One region of the Pantoea sp. SGAir0418 genome, then DNA from elsewhere that is predicted to be linked to it. Evidence: predicted binding sites of a transcription regulator. Region 1 holds the regulator's gene; the other holds the start of a gene.
What was found. Region 1 encodes ArgR, which controls arginine synthesis, uptake and breakdown. Its sites were predicted from a motif close to ANTGAATAAAAATACANT; they were not measured.
Positions count from the first base shown of each region.

Region 2: the regulator ArgR is predicted to act here: its motif matches at 2,756-2,773, upstream of argC (N-acetyl-gamma-glutamyl-phosphate reductase).

Region 1 covers NZ_CP027911.1:395,852-403,526, reverse strand. Annotated here, with positions in the region: gene rsgA (small ribosomal subunit biogenesis GTPase RsgA) at 1-318, shown strand, start outside; gene asd (archaetidylserine decarboxylase) at 412-1,308, shown strand; gene mscM (miniconductance mechanosensitive channel MscM) at 1,326-4,661, shown strand; gene mdh (malate dehydrogenase) at 4,708-5,643, opposite strand; gene argR (transcriptional regulator ArgR) at 6,064-6,534, shown strand; gene yhcN (peroxide/acid stress response protein YhcN) at 7,027-7,290, shown strand; gene C1N84_RS01850 (YdgH/BhsA/McbA-like domain containing protein) at 7,381-7,647, shown strand.
Region 2 covers NZ_CP027911.1:94,871-102,545, forward strand. Annotated here, with positions in the region: gene ppc (phosphoenolpyruvate carboxylase) at 1-1,311, opposite strand, end outside; gene argE (acetylornithine deacetylase) at 1,561-2,709, opposite strand; gene argC (N-acetyl-gamma-glutamyl-phosphate reductase) at 2,877-3,881, shown strand; gene argB (acetylglutamate kinase) at 3,900-4,676, shown strand; gene C1N84_RS00450 (argininosuccinate synthase) at 4,691-5,908, shown strand; gene argH (argininosuccinate lyase) at 5,984-7,363, shown strand; gene C1N84_RS00460 (Ig-like domain-containing protein) at 7,464-7,675, shown strand, end outside.

The sequences.
Region 1 (7,675 bases):
GGCCAGCACACCACTACCGCCTCACGGCTGTATCACTTCCCGCACGGCGGTGATGTCATCGATTCACCCGGCGTACGCGAGTTCGGTTTGTGGCATCTGGAGCCGGAACAAATTACCCAGGGATTTGTCGAATTCCGAGAGTTTCTCGGCGGTTGCAAGTTCCGCGATTGCAAGCACGACAACGACCCGGGCTGCGCCATCCGCGAAGCGGTGGAGAACGGTATCATCGACATTTCACGCTTCGATAACTACCACCGTATTCTGGAGAGTATGGCGCAGGTAAAAACGCGTAAAAACTTTTCCGCCAGCGAAGATTAACGGGTACAACGGCACATTCGCCAACTGACCGGGGCGCTGCTACAATCCGCCCCCTTTTGTGTAAACCAAACGTTATTAAGCCAGGAGGCAACGGTGTTTGATCGTTTTAAACTCGGCCTGAATCACATTCTGCCTAAAAAAGCGCTGACCGAGCTCGCCGGTTGGGGCGCCAGCCGCCGCGCTGGCTGGCTGACCAAAGCGGTCATCGACATTTTTGTCTGGTTCTACAAAGTGGATATGGCGGAAGCCAGCAAGCCGCACACCGGCAGCTACCGCACCTTTAATGACTTCTTTGTACGCCCGTTAAAAGAGGGGGCACGCCCTATCGATCCGGACGCTTCGCTGCTGGCCTTGCCAGCGGATGGCGCCATCAGCCAGCTGGGCCGTATTGCTGGCGATCAGATCTTCCAGGCCAAAGGCCACACCTACTCGCTGCAGGCGCTGCTGGCCGGCAATGACGATCTGGCGGAAAAATTTGTCGACGGTGAGTTCGTTACCACGTACCTTGCGCCGCGCGACTACCACCGCGTGCACATGCCGTGTAACGGCATCCTGCGCGAAATGATCTACGTGCCGGGCGATCTCTACTCGGTTAACCCGCTGACCGCGCGCAACATCCCGAACCTGTTTGCCCGTAACGAACGCGTGATCTGCGTATTCGATACCGATCACGGCCCGATGGTGCAGATCCTCGTGGGCGCCACCATCGTCGGCAGCATCGAAACCGTCTGGGCCGGCACCGTGACGCCGCCGCGCGAAGGGGTGATCAAACGCTGGCGCTACCCATCGGCCGATCATGATGGCGCGGTCGTGCTGCTGAAAGGTCAGGAGATGGGCCGCTTTAAGCTGGGCTCGACGGTGATCAACCTGTTTGCGCCGAACCGCGTTAAGCTGGCTGAAAGCCTTGAAGCCGAAAGCAAAACCCGCCTGGGTCAGCCGCTGGCTATCGCCCTGCCGCAGCCCGGCGACAGCGCTCCGCTCATCGACTAATTCCGGGAAACACCGCCGTGCGCGCCTCTCTTTTTCTGCTGCTGAGCCTGGTGCTCAGCAGCACCGTCTTTGCCGCCACCGTTCCACCCGCCAGCCAGCTGAAACAAGATCTGGAAACGGCGAAATCCGCGAAAAGCTCGCCCAGCCAGGCCGAACAGGTGCAGGCGCTGGAAGCAGCAATTAACTTCCTGTCCGAACGCGACGACTCGCTGGAACGGGCGAAACAGTATCAGCAGGTAATCGATGATTTCCCGCGGCTGGCCCGCGAGCTGCGTCAGCAAATCGCCACGCTGACCGACAGCAGCAAGCCGGTGCGTAGCAACATGAGCAATGCCGAGCTGGATCAGGAGATCCTGCAGGTTAGCAGCCAGCTGCTGGAGGAGAGCCGCCAGGCGCAGCAGGAGCAGGATCGCGCCCGCGAAATCAGCGATTCTCTGTCGCAGCTGCCGCAGCAGCAGACCGATGCGCGGCGCGCCATGACCGAAAGCGAACGGCGCGCACAGGGCGTGGCGGCTGCCGCTACCCCGCTGGCACAGGCGCAGATTTATGCGCGTCAGACCGAGAGCGCTGCCAGTAAAGCGCGGGTAGATGAGCTGGAGCTGGCGCAGCTGTCCGCCAATAACCGTCAGGAGCTGGCGCGCATGCGCGCGGAAGTGCATCAGCGCAAAGCCACCCAGCTGGATAACTATCTGCAGGCGCTGCGCAATCAGCTCAACAACCAGCGCCAGCGCGAAGCCGAACTGGCACTGGAGCGCACCGAACAGCTGGCGGAAAACAGCGGCGATTTGCCGGCCTCCATCAGCGATCAGTTCCGCGTTAACCGCGAGCTCTCCGCCGATCTGAATCAGCAGGCGCAGCGTATGGATCTGGTGGCCTCGCAGCAGCGTCTCGCCACCAATCAGACATTGCAGGTGCGCCAGGCGCTGAGCACGCTGCGCGAGCAGTCACAGTGGCTGGGCGTGTCAAATCTGCTGGGTGAAGCGCTGCGCGCGCAGGTGGCGCGCCTGCCGGAGATGCCGAAATCCCAGCAGATCGACAGTGAAATGGGCCAGCTGCGCGTGCAGCGGCTGCATTATGAAGACCTGCTGGAGCGCCAGCAGGCGCTGCGCAAAGAGAAACAGGCGGACGGCACGCCGTTCACCAGTGAACAGACGCGCATTCTGGATGCCCAGCTGAAAACCCAGCGTGAACTGCTGAACTCACTGATTTCCGGCTGCGACACGCTGATTCTGGAAATCACCAAGCTGAAGGTTTCCAATACGCAGCTGCAGGACGCGCTGAGTGAAGTTAAAGAGGCGACGCACCGCTATCTGTTCTGGACCGCCGACGTTAGTCCGGTTGGCCTGAAATATCCGCTGGACGTGGCCACCGACCTGACGCGCCTGCTGTCGCTGGACACGCTGGGCCAGCTGGGCAAAGCGCTGGCGATGATGTTCACTAACCGCGAAACGGTGCTGCCGATTATTGGCGCCATTTTGCTGGTGGGCTTTAGCATCAGCACACGTCGTCACTACAACGCCTTTATGGCGCGTGCGGCCAGCCGCGTGGGGAAAGTGACGCAGGACCGCTTCAGCCTGACGCTGCGCACCGTCTTCTGGTCGATTCTGGTCGCGGTGCCGCTGCCGGTGCTGTGGGCCGCGCTCGGCTTTGGCCTGCAGCACGCCTGGCCTTACCCGTTTGCCGTAGCGATTGGCGATGGCATCACTGCCACCCTGCCGCTGCTGTGGGCATTCATGATCAGCGCGGCTTTTGCCCGTCCTGACGGCCTGTTTGTCGTGCACTTCCGCTGGCCGCAGGCGCGGGTCGCGCGTGCCATGCGTTATTACTCACTGACGGTCGGCCTGATCGTACCGCTGATTATGCTGCTGATTGCTTTCGCCAACCTCGACGATCCGCAGTTCTCCGCTACGCTGGGGCGCCTGTGCTTTATTCTGATCTGCGGGGCGCTGAGCATTGTCACCGTCAGCCTGAAACGCGCCGGTATCCCGCTCTATTTAGATAAAGAGGGCGACGGCGACAACTTCGTTAACCGGATCCTGTGGAACCTGATGATCGCCATCCCGCTGGTGGCAGCGCTGGCCTCCTGCATTGGCTATCTGGCCACCGCGCAGGCGCTGCTGGCGCGTCTGGAAACCTCGGTCGGCATCTGGTTCTTCCTGCTGGTGATTTACCACATCATTCGCCGCTGGATGCTGATTCAGCGCCGCCGCATCGCCTTTGACCGCGCGCGCCAGCGTCGTGCCGATATGCTGGCCAACCGCGCGCGCAGCGAAGAGGAAAAAGAGCAGCAGTCTGCCGTCAGCACCGATACCGTGGAAGTCGAAGAGCCGATTATCGATCTGGATGCGATCAGCGCGCAGTCGCTGCGGCTGGTCCGCTCGATTCTGACGCTGATTGCGCTGGTGTCGGTGATTGTGCTGTGGTCTGAGATCCACTCCGCGTTCAGCTTCCTCGACAACATCCCGCTGTGGGATGCCAGCACCACGGTGCAGGGCGTCGAGAGCGTACAGCCCATTACGCTGGGTGCCGTGCTGATCGCCATCCTGATCTTTATCATTACCACCCAGCTGGTGCGCAATATGCCGGCGCTGCTGGAGCTGGCGCTGCTGCAACACCTCAGCCTGTCGCCCGGTACCGGTTACGCCATTACCACCCTGACCAAATACGCGCTGATGCTGGTCGGCGGTCTGATTGGTTTCTCGATTATTGGCGTGGAGTGGTCAAAACTGCAGTGGCTGGTAGCGGCGCTGGGTCTGGGGCTGGGCTTTGGGATGCAGGAGATCTTCGCTAACTTTATCTCCGGCCTGATCATCCTGTTTGAGAAACCAATTCGTATTGGCGATACCGTGACCATTCGCGATTTGACCGGCAGCATCACCCGCATCAATACTCGCGCCACCACCATTACCGACTGGGACCGCAAAGAGATTATCGTGCCGAACAAGGCCTTTATCACCGAGCAGTTCGTCAACTGGTCGCTGTCGGATTCGGTGACGCGCGTGGTGCTGACCATTCCGGCACCGGCCCACGTTAACAGCGAAGAGGTGACGACCATCCTGAAGCAGGCGGCCGATCGCTGTACCTACGTGCTGGATATGCCAGCGCCGGATGTGTTCCTGGTGGATCTGCAGCAGGGCATTCAGCTGTTTGAGCTGCGCGTGCACGCGGCGGAGATGGGCCATCGTATGCCGCTGCGTCATGAGCTGCATCAGCTGATTCTGCGCGGCTTTGAAGAGCATGGCATTGAGATGCCGTTCCCGCCTTTCCAGGTACGGATGGAAACGCTGGGGCGCAAAACGCCCGCCAGCAACGGTTCGGCTGCCAGCCGGACTTTCAAATCCGGTGGCCTGTAAAACAAAACGCCCGGCATGCGCCGGGCGTTTTTTCTTTACGCGCGGGTTACTTCACAAACTCTTCGCCCTGCGCGATATCTTTTTTCAGCGTATCCAGCATGCCGTTGAGCGCCTGCTGTTCGAAATCACTGAGCGGCCCGAGCGGACGGCGTTCGGCGATACCGTTTTTGCCCAGCAGCAGCGGCTGCGAGAAGAAGCGCGCGTACTCGCCGTCGCCTTCCACATAGGCGCACTCTACGACATTGGCTTCGCCCTGCAGTGCACGAATCAGCGACAGACCAAAGCGCGCCGCCGCCTGGCCCATCGACAGCGTCGCCGAGCCGCCACCGGCTTTGGCTTCCACCACTTCGGTACCGGCATTCTGAATACGTTTCGTCAGGTCGGCGATCTCCTGCTCGCTGAAGCTGACGCCTTTAACCTGCGACAGCAGCGGCAGAATGGTCACGCCTGAATGCCCGCCGACCACCGGCACTTCAATCTCCGTAGGCTGTTTGCCCTTCAGGGCTGCGACAAAGGTGTTGGCGCGAATCACATCCAGCGTTGAGACGCCAAACAGCCGGTTTTTATCGTACACACCGGCTTTTTTCAGCACTTCGGCGGCAATCGCCACCGTGGTATTTACCGGGTTAGTGATGACGCCAATCAGCGCTTTTGGCGCGGTGGTCGCCACCTGTTCAATCAGGTTACGCACGATACCGGCGTTGACGTTAAACAGATCGGCGCGGTCCATGCCAGGTTTGCGTGCCACACCGGCCGAGATCAGCACCACATCGGCGCCGTGCAGAGCCGGCGTGGCATCTTCGCCACTGAACCCTTCGACTTTCACGGCAGTAGGAATGTGGCTGAGATCAACCGCGACGCCTGGCGTCACCGGGGCAATGTCATACAGTGAGAGGGCTGAACCTGCGGGTAATTGGGTCTTGAGCAGCAGAGCGAGTGCCTGGCCAATACCACCAGCTGCACCGAGAACGGCAACTTTCATCCTGAACTCCTTATTAAGGTGGGGCAGAGATATGCCGGAAATCCATCAGGTTACGAGTTTAATCAACTTCTCAGGCGATAGCGACACACCTGTCGCGCAATAACATTACGCCGCAATCGGCTCCCGAGACATCTCCACTTCAGAAGTCGCCTGAATGATCCAGTCGCAGCCAGAAGACTATGGACGGCAATGATCATCGTTTTGTTGTTACCACTTCAATAATATAACAACTTTGCAACCTTCGCTTTGCGCGCCAGCGCGCGATTTTGGTGCAGGATAAAACTCTGTTATCATGCCCGCCCCACACGCGCATGCCGTGAATTCACGCATCCGCTTATTGCATAAAAATTCATCTAAATGCATAATAATTTATCTGCGACGGGCCTGTTGCCTGCTGCAACCCTCTTTTATTGGTAGCTTATGCGAAACCCATCTAAACAAGACGATCTGATAAAGGCGTTCAAAGCCTTACTGAAAGAAGAAAAGTTCAGCTCTCAGGGCGAAATTGTCCAGGCGCTGCAGGAAGACGGCTTCGGCAACATCAACCAGTCAAAAGTTTCTCGTATGCTGACCAAGTTTGGCGCGGTGCGCACGCGTAACGCCAAAATGGAGATGGTGTACTGCCTGCCAGCCGAACTGGGCGTGCCTACCACCACCAGTCCGCTGAAGAATCTGGTGCTGGATATCGACTATAACGATGCGCTGGTAGTGATTCATACCAGCCCGGGCGCAGCCCAATTGATCGCCCGCCTGCTCGACTCCCTCGGCAAAGCCGAAGGCATCCTCGGCACCATCGCCGGTGACGACACCATCTTTATTACGCCAGCGCGCGCCTTTACGGTGAAGCAGCTGTATGACGCCGTGCTGGTGTTATTCGAACAGGAACTATAAAACCCTGTCTGTTACCGGCGGTTCACCTGCCGGTAACCTTGCCTGCCCGCCCGCGCTTATCCCGCTGTTTTATCGCCAACACCTTACAAAATAACTGCTTAGCCATATTCCGCCGGGTTCTCAATGCGGGGAACTATTGGTACGACCTTTTCGCCTGCTTAACCCTTTGCGCTATTTTACGCTGCTTTACAATTAGTGCTTAGCGGTTATCTCTTGCTTTTAGCTCGCAGCCAGCTTGATCAACCACATTGTTTCGCACAAAAAGATAATTTGATGCAGATCATTGTTTTTGCATGAAAATACACCCTCCTGGTTAAGATCCAGGCGGTTTTAATAACTTTGCGTTATAAAAATGTGCCATAAGGATAAAGAATTACAACCAATCATTATTAGCGGGATATTAATTTCATGGGTGATTAGATCTATACTTCTTTTCGTGATGCAAATCACACGAAATCAAAAAGAGAAAAACAGAAGACGAGGAAAAATACCATGAACGTTAAAACTACTATCGCCACCCTGAGTGTTCTATCTGCCCTGTCATTTGGTGCTTTCGCCGCAGATTCTATCAACGCCGAACAGGCAGCGAACCTGCAGCCGGTCGGCACCATTAGCGTCAGCGGCATTGGCGGCTCACCGATGGATATCCATCAGCAGCTGAACGCCAAAGCTGAAGCGCAAGGTGCTAAAGCCTATCGCGTTGTTGAGGCTTATAACGACAACAGCTACCACGCAACCGCGGAACTTTATAAATAAGTTTGCCGGAACAAGATGCAGTGTGAACGGCGACCCGTTTGAGAGGCGTTTGCCTCTCAGGTTGCCCACCCCATTTCAGGAGAGTGAATCATGAAAACCAAATTATCTATTGCTGTACTGAGTCTGGCTTCCGTTCTGTCTTTTGGCGCCAGTGCTGCCACCCTGGTAACAAACACCCAGGCTGAAAATCTGCAGCCGCTGAATCAGACCATTAGCGTGAGCGGCGTCGATGGCGACCAGACCAATATCCGTCAGGAACTGTCCCAGAAAGCCGATGCTCAGGGTGCCAGCCATTACCGCATCATTGAGAACAATCAGGACAACACTTTCCACGTGACGGCTGAACTGTACAAATAAACTTTAACTATCGATCCGGCGTTATGCA
Region 2 (7,675 bases), 300 kb from region 1:
CTTGGAATTCAGTTCACGGATCAGGAACGCCTGCTTGTCGGCTTCTGACCAGCTTTCGTAGTCGCCCAGTCCGAGATAGCGCGTCACTTCGGCAATCGCTTCGGTGTGGCGGGTGCTCTCCTGACGGATATCGATACGCACCAGCGGCACGCCGAAGCACTTCACGCGGCGCAGCGTGTCCAGCAGCTGGCCGTTGGCGATGATGCCCATGCCGCACTGCTGCAGCGACTGGTAAATAGCAAACAGCGGCTGCCACAGCTGATCGTTAGAAACCAGCAGATCGGCCGGACGCGGCAGGCGCTCGCTCTTCAGGCGGCGCTCCAGATAGCTCTGGGTGCTCATCAGCTGGCTGCGGATACGTTTCAGAATTACACGATATGGCTCCAGCGCCTCCGCATCGCCACACAGTTCGCGCACTTCGTCGCTGCACTCGGACATTGACAGCTCGGACACCAGCACGCCGATGTCGCGCAGGAACAGGTCGGCGGCTTTCCAGCGGCTTAGCTGCATCACGTGGCGGGTAATCGGTGCGGTGACGTTCGGGTTACCGTCACGGTCGCCGCCCATCCACGAGGTAAATTTGATGGGCACAAAATCCACCGGCAGCTGGATGCCGAAGCTCTCTTCCACCTGCTGGTTCAGCTCGCGCAGAAACGCCGGTACGCCTTCCCACAGGCTGTTCTCCACCACCGCGAAGCCCCATTTGGCTTCATCTACCGGCGTCGGGCGATATTTACGGATTTCATCGGTGTGCCACGCCTGCGCCACCAGCTGACGCAGACGGCGCATGACCTGGTTGCGTTCGTAGTCGGTGATGTCGCTGTGGTCGAGCTGTTGCAGACAGCTGTTCACTTCGCCCAGCTTGTGGATCAGCGTGCGGCGGGTAATCTCGGTCGGGTGGGCGGTGAGCACCAGCTCCAGCGACAGCTCCTCAATCGCCTGGCGGATGGCCGGCTCGCTGAGATCGCTCTGCTGCTTCAGGCGCTCGAAGGTCTTTTTCAGCAGCTCCGGATGGTTAGCACCGTCGCCGCTGCGCGAAATGGTTTGATACTGCTCTGCCACGTTGGTGAGGTTAAGGAACTGGCTGAACGCGCGTGCCACCGGCAGCAGCTCGTCGTTAGACAGGTTTTGCAGCGTGGAGAGCAGTTCCTTACGATGAGTGTCATTTCCTGCACGGGATGACTTAGAGAGCTTGCGGATGGTCTCCACCCGATCGAGGATGTTCTCTCCCAGTGCATCCTTTATCGTATCCCCGAGCAGTTTGCCGAGCATACTGACATTACTTCGCATTGCGGAATATTGTTCGTTCATGTGACCCTGACACCCTTATCGTCTTAAATATAAAACCTCTATACCCAACGGGCATAACATCGTCTTTTATCTAGCCACGGTTCTTCCTGTTCGTCAATTGACTTAAATTGCCGGTATCGTGCTGCTAACTATCGGAAATTCATCGAATTTAATTGACAGGAGGTGGGATAAGTTATTCTTATTATCAAATCCCGGATAATGACGGGGCAATTTGCTGATTTCGCAGTGAAATGCCCCATCTTTTAATCATCAATGGCAAAAATGCTGCACAACCTGAGTGATAAGCGCATGAGTCGGCTTAATAAATGCGGTATCAATAAACTCGTCTGGCTGATGCGCCTGATTGATGGATCCAGGCCCTAACACCAGCGTCGGGCACAACTGCTGGATAAACGGCGCTTCGGTGCAGTAATTCACCACTTCTGTCGGCACGCCCAGTAGCTTCTCCACCACTTTGACCAGTTCATGATCGGCCGGGCATTCGTAACCGGGAATCGGCGGATGCAGCTCACCCACAGTCAGACGGCCTGGCCAGCGCGCGCTCACCGGTGCCAGCGCTTCATTGAGTAAACCGTCGAGATCGCTCAGCGTCAGTCCCGGCAGCGGACGGATATCCATATGCAGCTCACAGCAGGCGCAGATGCGGTTCGCCGCGTCGCCGCCATGGATATGGCCAAAGTTCATGGTCGGATAGGGAATGGCGAAGCCGTCATGGTGATAGCGCTCTTTCAGCGTATTACGCAGCTGCATCAGCTGAGTAATGGATTCATGCATCAGCTCGATAGCGTTCACGCCGCGCGCCGGATCGCTGGAATGACCGGACTGACCCTGAATGCGGATGGCGTGCGACAGGTGGCCTTTGTGGGCGCGCACCGGTTTCAGCGACGTCGGTTCGCCGATGATGGCGCAGTCCGGCCGCAGCTGGGTCGATTCAGAGAAGTATTTCGCGCCGGCCATCGTGGTCTCTTCATCGGCGGTGGCAAGGATGTACAGCGGTTTGCTGAGCTTCGTCACGTCAACGTCACGCAGCGCATCAAGAATAAAGGCAAAGAAGCCTTTCATGTCGGCGGTGCCTAAGCCGTACAGCTTGTTGTCGTGTTCGGTCAGGGTGAAGGGATCGCGCGTCCAGCGGCCGTCGTCATACGGCACGGTGTCGGTATGGCCCGCCAGCAGTAGGCCACCTGCGCCGCTGCCGCTGCGCGCCAGCAGGTTGAATTTGTGGCGTGTACCCGGCACCGGCTGGACTTCCACGCTGAAGCCGAGATCGCGGAACCAGCCCGCCAGCAAATTGATTAAAGTTTCATTGCTCTGATCCAGCGCGCTGTCGGTGGCGCTGATCGACGGTGTTGCAATCAGCTGGCGGTAGAGTTCGATAAAAGGTGGAATTTTTGTCTTCACTGTTGACGGTCCCTGGGTTAGGATGTATCAATATTAATGCATTAATAGTGAATAAAAATACATTAACGTCGTCTGCATGTGAACTGAAAAAAGCTGCAAACGGCATCGTGGGCAACGGGGCAATGCCGCGACCCGATACGTGTGACTGTAATAAGGTATACAGCCTGATGTTGAATACGCTGATCGTTGGTGCCAGTGGTTATGCTGGCGTAGAGCTTGCCACCTACCTGAATCGCCACCCGCATATGAACATAACCGCTTTGGCGGTTTCAGCGCAAAGCCCGGATGCCGGAAAGTTACTCTCCGATCTCCATCCGCAGCTGAAAGGCAGGGTCGATTTGCCATTGCAGCCGCTGGGTGATGCCGCAGAGTGGGCCGGCAAGGTCGATGTGGTGTTCCTCGCCACCGCACACGAAGTCAGCCACGATCTGGCCCCGGAATTCCTGAAAGCCGGCTGCGTGGTGTTCGACCTCTCAGGCGCGTTCCGCGTTAACGACGACGGCTTTTATCAACAGTATTACGGTTTCAGCCATCAGCACCAGGCGTGGCTCGACAAAGCCGTTTACGGCCTGGCCGAATGGAACCACGAGCAGATTAAAGACGCGCAGCTGGTGGCGGTGCCGGGTTGCTATCCGACCGCCGCGCAGCTGGCGCTTAAGCCGCTGATTAAGGCTGGCCTGCTTAATCCGGCTCAGTGGCCGGTAATCAATGCCACCAGTGGCGTCAGCGGTGCCGGGCGTAAAGCCAGCGTCACCACCAGCTTCTGTGAAGTCAGCCTGCAGCCGTACGGTCTCTTCAATCACCGTCACCATCCGGAGATTGTGGCCCATCTCGGCACGCCGGTGATCTTCACGCCGCATCTCGGTAATTTCCCGCGCGGCATTCTGGAAACCATCACCTGTCGTCTGAACGCCGGCGTGAGCCAGCAGGATGTGGCGGCGGCGTTCCACAGCGCTTACCACGATAAACCGCTGGTGCGGCTGTACGACAAAGGCGTACCGGCGCTGAAAGCGGTGGTTGGCCTGCCGTTCTGCGATATCGGCTTTGCCGTGCAGGGCGAGCACCTGATTGTTGTCGCAGCGGAAGACAACCTGCTGAAAGGCGCCTCCTCACAGGCGGTGCAGTGTCTCAATATTCGTTTCGGCTTCCCCGAAACGCTGTCTCTGATTTAACGGACGGATAACCTGACCATGAGCAATCCTCTGATCATTAAGCTGGGCGGCGTACTGCTGGATAGCGAAGAAGCGCTGGCGCGTCTGTTTGATGCCCTGCTGGCGTACCGCACGCAGTATCAGCGTCCGCTGATCATCGTCCACGGCGGTGGCTGCCTGGTGGACGAGCTGATGAAGAAACTGGCGTTGCCGGTGAAAAAGAAGAACGGTTTGCGCGTGACGCCAGCCGATCAGATCGACATTATTACCGGTGCGCTGGCCGGCACCGCCAACAAAACGCTGCTGGCATGGGCGAAGAAGTACGGCATTGGCGCAGTGGGTTTATGCCTCGGCGATGCCGGCCTGGTGAACGTGGCACAGTTCGATGAGGAGCTGGGGCATGTCGGCAACGCCACGCCGGGCAATCCGCAACTGCTGAATACGCTGCTGGACGCGGGCTATATGCCGGTGATCAGCTCGATTGGCATCACCGACGGTGGTGAACTGATGAACGTCAACGCTGACCAGGCTGCGACTGCACTGGCCGCGACCATCGGTGCCGATCTGGTGCTGCTGTCGGACGTCAGCGGTATTCTCGACGGCAAAGGTCAGCGCATCGCCGAGATGACCGCAGCCAAAGCCGAGCAGCTGATTGCCCAGGGCATTATTACCGATGGCATGATTGTGAAAGTGCATGCGGCGCTCGACGCGGCGCGTACGCTGGGCCGCCCGGTGGATATTGCCAGCTGGCGTCATGCTGAACAGCTGCCAACCCTTTTCAACGGCGTGTCGATTGGCACCCGGATTCTCGCATAATCAAGGATTACGACATGAGCACGCAAAACATCAAAAAAATCGTTCTGGCTTACTCGGGCGGTCTGGATACCTCGGCCATCATTCCCTGGCTGAAAGAGAACTACGGTGGTTGTGAAGTAGTGGCGTTCGTGGCCAACATTGGTCAGGATCCGGCCGATCTGGAAGGCGTAGAGAAGAAAGCGCTGCAGTCGGGCGCGTCTGAGTGCCACGTGGTCGATCTGCGTGAAGAGTTTATCAGCGAATACGTTTACCCGGTGCTGCAGACCGGTGCGCTGTACGAAGGCACCTATCTGCTGGGCACCTCAATGGCGCGTCCTATCATCGCCAAAGCGCAGGTTGAACTGGCGCTGAAAGTGGGCGCAGACGCGCTGTGCCACGGCGCAACCGGTAAAGGCAACGATCAGGTGCGTTTCGAAACCACCTATACCGCGCTGGCACCGCAGCTTAAAGTGGTGGCGCCATGGCGTGAGTGGAACCTGCGTTCGCGTGAAGCGCTGCTGGATTACCTGAAAGAGCGCAATATCCCGACCACCGCGTCGCTGGAAAAAATCTACAGCCGTGATGAGAACGCCTGGCACATCTCGACCGAAGGTGGCGTGCTGGAGAGCCCGTGGAACGCGCCGAACAAAGATTGCTGGGTGTGGACCGTCGATCCGCTGGAAGCGCCGGATCAGCCCGAAAATGTCACTGTCAGCGTGGAGAAAGGCCAGGTTGTCGCGGTGAACGGTGAGAAACTGAGCCCGTTCCAGTGTCTGGAAAAACTCAATGCGCTGGGAGCGAAACACGGCGTGGGCCGGATTGATATCGTGGAAAACCGTCTGGTGGGCATCAAATCACGCGGCTGCTACGAAACCCCTGGCGGCACCATCATGGTCAACGCACTGCGTGCGGTTGAGCAGCTGGTACTGGATCGCGACAGCTTCAAATGGCGTGAACAGCTGGGTCAGGAGATGTCTTACGTGGTGTATGACGGCCGCTGGTTCGCACCGCTGCGTCAGTCAATCCAGGCCGCTGCCGCATCGCTGGCAGAGCTGGTGAACGGGGAAGTGGTACTGCAGCTGTACAAAGGCCAGGCCACGGCGATCCAGAAAAAATCGGCGAACAGCCTGTACTCAGAAGAGTTTGCCACCTTCGGCGAAGACGAAGTGTACGATCACCGTCACGCGGGCGGCTTTATCCGTCTGTTCTCGCTCTCTTCACGCATTCGCGCGCTGAACGAGCAGAAGAAGTAACACCGGCGGCAGGCGACATATTTTGCAGGGGCGGCTTCGGGCCGCCCTTTGTTTAACAGATTCAGGAGCAAACAGATGGCACTTTGGGGCGGACGTTTTTCACAGGCGGCAGATCAACGGTTTAAACAGTTCAACGACTCACTGCGGTTTGACTACCGCCTGGCGGAGCAGGACATCATCGGTTCGGTGGCCTGGTCAAACGCGCTGGTAACGGTAAACGTGCTGAGCAGTGAAGAGCAGCAGCAGCTGGAAGCCGCGCTGAATGCGCTGCTGGAAGAGGTTCGCGCCAACCCGCAGCAGATTCTGCAGAGCGATGCCGAGGATATTCACAGCTGGGTGGAAGGCAAGCTGATCGACAAAGTCGGCGCGCTGGGCAAAAAGCTGCACACCGGGCGCAGCCGTAACGACCAGGTGGCGACCGATCTCAAACTGTGGTGTAAAACGCAGGTGGCACTGCTGCTGGAAGCCACGCGCGAGCTGCAGTCGGCGCTGGTAGCCACGGCTGAGGCCAATCAGGATGCCGTGATGCCGGGCTACACCCACCTGCAGCGGGCGCAGCCGGTGACGTTTGCCCACTGGTGTCTGGCCTACGTTGAGATGCTGGCGCGCGACGAGAGCCGTCTGCAGGATACGCTGAAGCGGCTGGACGTCAGCCCGCTGGGCTGCGGCGCGCTGGCCGGTACTGCTTATGAGATCGACCGTGAGCAGCTGGCCGGCTGGCTCGGCTTCGCCTCTGCCACGCGTAACAGCCTGGATACCGTGTCCGACCGCGATCACGTGCTGGAGCTGCTGTCTGATGCCTCGATTGGCATGGTGCACCTGTCGCGCTTCGCTGAAGACATGATCTTCTTCAACACCGGTGAAGCCGGCTTTATTGAGCTGTCCGATAAAGTGACGTCAGGCTCATCGCTGATGCCGCAGAAGAAAAATCCGGACGCGCTGGAGCTGATCCGCGGCAAGTGCGGTCGCGTGCAGGGCGCACTGACCGGCATGATGATGACGCTGAAAGGGCTGCCGCTGGCGTACAACAAAGATATGCAGGAAGACAAAGAAGGGCTATTCGATGCGCTCGATACCTGGCTTGACTGCCTGCATATGTCAGCGCTGGTGCTGGACGGCATTCAGGTGAAGCGTCCGCGCTGTCAGGAAGCCGCCGAGCAGGGTTACGCTAACTCGACCGAACTGGCCGATTATCTGGTAGCCAAAGGCGTGCCGTTCCGCGAAGCGCACCACATTGTCGGCGAAACCGTGGTGGAAGCGATCAAACAAGGCGTCGCGCTGGAAGCATTAAGTCTGGCGCAGCTTAAGCAGTTTAGCGCGGCGATCGGGGAAGATGTTTATCCGGTGCTGTCGCTGCAGTCTTGTCTCGATAAGCGTAACGCGCGCGGCGGCGTGGCACCACAGCAGGTGGCGCTGGCGATTGGCGAAGCGAAGCAGCGCTTAAACCTGGCGTAATGCGCGCCAGGAAATTTCTTTCGCAAAAAAGAGACAATTCTTGATCGGCCTGGCGTGAAGAGTTCTTAAAGTGTGCTCGCAGTTAATTTGGAGAACATAAATGAGCACTTCACGCTTTGGCTACCCTTTCTTTCCTCTGGAGCCGGCCGTTGAAAACCAGGTTCCTGTCACCTTCGATTCCGCCTCGGTGAATGACGGCGGTTTTATTGTCGATGGCGAAATCACCCGCGATACGCGCCCTGCGCTGAACGGCTATGCCGGCCGTGGCGTCACGCTTGAGTGTTACCATCACGGCGAGTTAGTGGGCAGCAC